2 regions of the Streptomyces sp. NPDC101225 genome follow, and region 1 is predicted to be linked to the other one. Evidence: riboswitches for the same ligand, from Rfam matches in the RefSeq annotation. Region 1 holds a riboswitch; the other holds the start of a gene.
The links. A riboswitch is a leader RNA that binds a small molecule or an ion and turns the genes downstream of it on or off. The one in region 1 is predicted to bind S-adenosylmethionine.
Positions count from the first base shown of each region.

Region 2: linked by a shared signal. The riboswitch ahead of ACIRPX_RS12785 (aminotransferase class V-fold PLP-dependent enzyme) and the one ahead of thrC (threonine synthase) in region 1 are both predicted to bind S-adenosylmethionine.

Region 1 covers NZ_JBIWOE010000027.1:102,440-104,635, reverse strand. Annotated here, with positions in the region: gene thrC (threonine synthase) at 1-782, opposite strand, end outside; SAM riboswitch class I at 800-956, opposite strand; gene ACIRPX_RS31070 (glucosyl-3-phosphoglycerate synthase) at 1,087-2,031, shown strand; gene ACIRPX_RS31065 (trehalose-6-phosphate synthase) at 2,118-2,196, shown strand, end outside.
Region 2 covers NZ_JBIWOE010000007.1:110,567-112,762, forward strand. Annotated here, with positions in the region: gene ACIRPX_RS12785 (aminotransferase class V-fold PLP-dependent enzyme) at 1-1,107, opposite strand, end outside; SAM riboswitch class IV at 1,270-1,386, opposite strand; gene trpD (anthranilate phosphoribosyltransferase) at 1,500-2,196, opposite strand, start outside.

The DNA.
Region 1 (2,196 bases):
GAGCCGGAGGCGATCGGGATCACCAGCTGGTCCGGCAGCCGCCAGCCGAGCTGCTCGCAGATCTCGTACGCCAGCGTCTTGGACCCCTCCGCGTAGTACGGCCGCAGGTTGACGTTCACGAAGCCCCAGCCCTCGCCGGCCGGGTCACCGATCAGCTCGGAGCAGAAACGGTTCACGTCGTCGTAGTTGCCCTCGATGCCCACGAGCTCGCCGCCGTAGACCGCCGCCATGACGACCTTGCCCTGCTCCAGGTCGTGCGGGATGAAGACGCACGAGCGGAAGCCGGCGCGGGCCGCCGCCGCGCCCACGGCACCGGCCAGGTTGCCGGTGGAGGAGCAGGACAGCGTGGTGAAGCCGAAGACGCGCGCCGCCTCCAGGGCCTGCGCGACCACGCGGTCCTTGAAGGAGTGCGTCGGGTTGCCGGAGTCGTCCTTGACGTACAGGCCGCCGCTCACGCCCAGCTCGCGGGCGAGGTTGTCGGCCTTGACGAGCTTGGTCCAGCCGGGGTTGATGTTCGGCTTGTCCGCCACGTCCGCCGGGACCGGCAGCAGGGGCGCGTAGCGCCAGATGTTCGCGGGGCCCGCCTCGATCCGCTTGCGCAGCTCCTCGGTGCCGTAGGCCGAGAAGTCGTACGCGATCTCGAGCGGGCCGAAACACTCCTCGCACGCGAAGACCGGTCCGAGAGGCACCCGGTGCCCGCACTCGCGGCAGCTCAGGGCGGCGGCGGGGCCGAGGTCGACGGTGGTGGAGTCGGTGGTGCTTGCAGCAGTCTGCGCAGCCATGGAGGCGAGGCCCTTTCTCCTCATCTTCCTCACGACGCATCTCGCCGTGAGACGGATTTGGCACCTTCCCTAGCCGGAGAGCCTCGCGGAACGATCAGCAGTGATCTACGAGTACCGGCTGGAGGGTTGCCGGGGCTTCATCGGGCCGTTTCCCTCTGCCCCTCTGGATGAGCTGTATGCGGTTGTGAACGGCGGTGACCCCGGACATGCGATGGTCATCGGCGTTGTTCAAGACTGTAACCGACGACCAGGACAGTTGAGAGAGCCGTCCGTAACGCGAGACAACAGTGAGGAGCCGCCGACCGTGCTGGAAGAAGTCGAGCGCTGGCTGCGCACCCGCTCCTGGTCCGTGGCCGACCGCCCGCTCCACGGGATACTGGCCGCCAAACAGCGCACGGGTCAGTCGGTCTCCGTCGTCCTGCCCGCGCTCAACGAGGAGGAGACGGTCGGCGAGATCGTCGCCGTCATCCGTCACGACCTCATGCAGCAGGTCCCGCTGGTCGACGAGATCGTCGTCGTCGACTCGGGGTCCACCGACCGCACCTCCGCGGTGGCCGCCGCGGCGGGCGCGCGGGTGGTGCACCGGGACGAGATCCTGCCGCGCATCCCGGCCGCGCCCGGCAAGGGCGAGGTCCTGTGGCGCTCCCTGCTCGTCACGGAGGGGGACGTCGTCTGCTTCATCGACGCCGATCTGAGGGAGTTCTCCTCCGACTTCGTCTCCGGGATCGTGGGCCCGCTGCTCACCGATCCGGAGGTCGATCTGGTCAAGGGCATGTACGACCGCCCGCTCGCGGGGGCGGCGGGCCAGGGCGGCCGGGTCACCGAGCTCATGGCGCGCCCCCTGCTGAACATGCACTGGCCGCAGCTGGCCGGTTTCGTGCAGCCGCTCGGCGGCGAGTACGCGGCCCGCCGCAGCCTCCTGGAGCAGCTGCCCTTCCCGGTCGGCTACGGCGTGGAGCTGGGCATGCTGGTCGACGCCCTGCACCTGGTGGGTCTCGACGCGCTCGCCCAGGTCGACGTCGGGGTGCGCAAGCACCGGCACCAGGACGGTCAGGCGCTGGGCCGTATGGCCGCCGCGATCTACCGCACGGCGCAGCTGAGGCTGGCCCGCGGGCATCTCGTGCGGCCGTCGCTGACCCAGTTCGAGCGCGGTGAGGACGGCTTCGAGCCACGGACCTACTCCGTGGACACCGAGGAACGCCCGCCGATGGCGGAGATCGCCGAGTACGCCGAGCGCCGGGTGGCCTGAGACCGCCGGTCACACGCCGTATACGGTCCACCCGCGAGGGGCAACCAAACGTTTGAGCGTTTACGGCCCTGGCTAGGTTGTGGCTTATGGCTTCCACGCACGGCGCTGCTCATCAGGTGCTGGTCGCGTCCAACCGCGGACCGGTCTCGTACAAGATGCAGGACG
Region 2 (2,196 bases), on a different contig from region 1:
GCTGTTCCAGCCCTCGACGACGAAGGAGATCACGCCGACCCGGGGCGCCTCGTCGCCGAAGAGGGAGAGGATCCTGACCTCCGGGACGTCGGCCAGACCCGCGCGGACCTTGCCGATCAGGTGCCGCTCGCGGGCGACCAGGGAGTCGAAGCCCGCCTCGGTCAGGGCCTTGCAGGCCGAGGCGATGGAGTGGGCGCCGATCACGTTGGGCGAGCCCGCCTCGTGGCGGGCGGCGCCGGCGTGCCACTCCACGTCCACTCCCCCGTCCTCCCGCCGTGCGACCTTGCGGCTGGCGCCGCCGCCCGCCAGGTACGGTTCCGCCGCACGCAGCCAGTCGGCGCGGCCGGCCAGCACGCCGGAACCGAAGGGCGCGTACAGCTTGTGCCCGGAGAAGGCGACCCAGTCGACGTCGAGGTCCTGTACGGACAGCGGGTGGTGCGGAGCCAGCTGCGCGGCGTCCAGCACGATCCGCGCACCGTGGGCGTGCGCGGCGGCGGCCAGCTCCCGCACCGGCCACAGCTCGCCGGTGACGTTGGAGGCGCCGGTGACGCAGACCAGCGCCGGACCGCGGGGGTCGCGGTCGGCGAGGGCGCGTGCCAGGGCCGCCACGGCCTGCTGCGGGGTGCGCGGCGCGTCCAGGTAGGTGACGCGGGCGTCCTGCCAGGGCAGCAGGCCGGCGTGGTGCTCGGTCTCGAAGACGAAGACCTGGCAGCCGGCGGGGAGCGCCCGGGCGAGCAGGTTCAGCGAGTCGGTCGTGGAGCGGGTGAAGACCAGCTGGTCGTCGGTGCGGCAGTCCAGGAACTCGGCGACCGTGCGGCGGGCGTTCTCGAACAGCTCGGTCGACAGCTGGGACAGGTACCCGGCACCGCGGTGGACGCTGCCGTAGTAGGGGGCGTAGGCCGCCACGTCGTCCCAGACGCGCTGCAGGGCCGGCGCGCTGGCGGCGTAGTCGAGCGCCGCGTAGCCGACCTCGCCGCCGGTGACGAGCGGAACGGTGACGTCCCGGCCCAGGACGGGCAGCGGGGCGCGGACGGACCGGGCCGCGGCGACGGTGGCGGCGGCGGTGGCGGCGGCGGTGGCGGCGGCGGTGGCGGTGGCGAGGGACATGGCGAACTCCTGTGAGGGGCAAGCGGATTCACCGTGCGAGCGGGTACGGCTCGAGCACGGGAAAAGGGGGAAAGGGGGTGTGCGGAGGCGGGGCTCGACGCCCTATCGCATTCGCTTGCTCACAGAGGGCTCCTCGACGACCAGGACCCCTGGTGTACGAGGGATCCGCGCTTGCCGTGGACCTCGCTGCCCACGGCCTGGTCCTCACCCGGGGCACCCCGCCACGGACGGAGGGTTGCCGGACAGTCGGCCGGGGCCTCATGACTGTCACTCATGACCTGGAAGGGAACGTACGTGACGTGATCGCGGTCCCGCAACCCGTGTCCGGATGCCGGGACCGCGATCCCGCTGCCGCTGCCGTTGCCGCTGAGGCTGTGAATTGCCGGGCGGCCCTACGCGTTGCTGGCCGCCACCCAGCGTTCCAGCGCCCGCTTGGCCGCGCCGGAGTCGATCGACTCCGCCGCCCTGGCCATCCCGGTCCGGATCTGCTCGGCGAGCGGAGCCGGACCCGGGTCGAGGGCCACCAGCGCGGCCGCCGAGTTCAGCAGCACGGCGTCCCGTACCGGCCCCTTTTCGCCGTCGAGGAGCCTGCGGGCCACCTCGGCGTTGTACGACGGGTCGCCGCCGCGCAGCGCCTCGACCGGCACCAGCTCGATGCCGACCTCCCGGGGGTCGAAGGTCTCCTCGGTGACCTTGCCGTCACGGACGATCCACACCCGGGAGGTGGCCGTGGTGGTCAGCTCGTCCAGTCCGTCGTCCCCGCGGAAGACCAGCGAGGAGTTGCCGCGCTCGGCGAAGACGCCCGCGACGACCGGTGCCATCCGCGGGTCGGCGACCCCGACCGCCTGGGCCCGCACCTGGGCGGGGTTGGTCAGCGGACCGAGGATGTTGAACACCGTGCGGATCGCCAGCTGGCCGCGCGCGGCGCCGGCGTGGCGCAGCGCCGGATGGAACTTGATGGCGAAGCAGAAGGTGATCCCGGCCTCCTGCGCCACCTCGGCCACCCGCCGCGGGGTCAGCTCCAGGTTGACGCCGAGCTTCTCCAGGACGTCCGAGGCACCGGAGGCCGAGGACGCGGCGCGGTTGCCG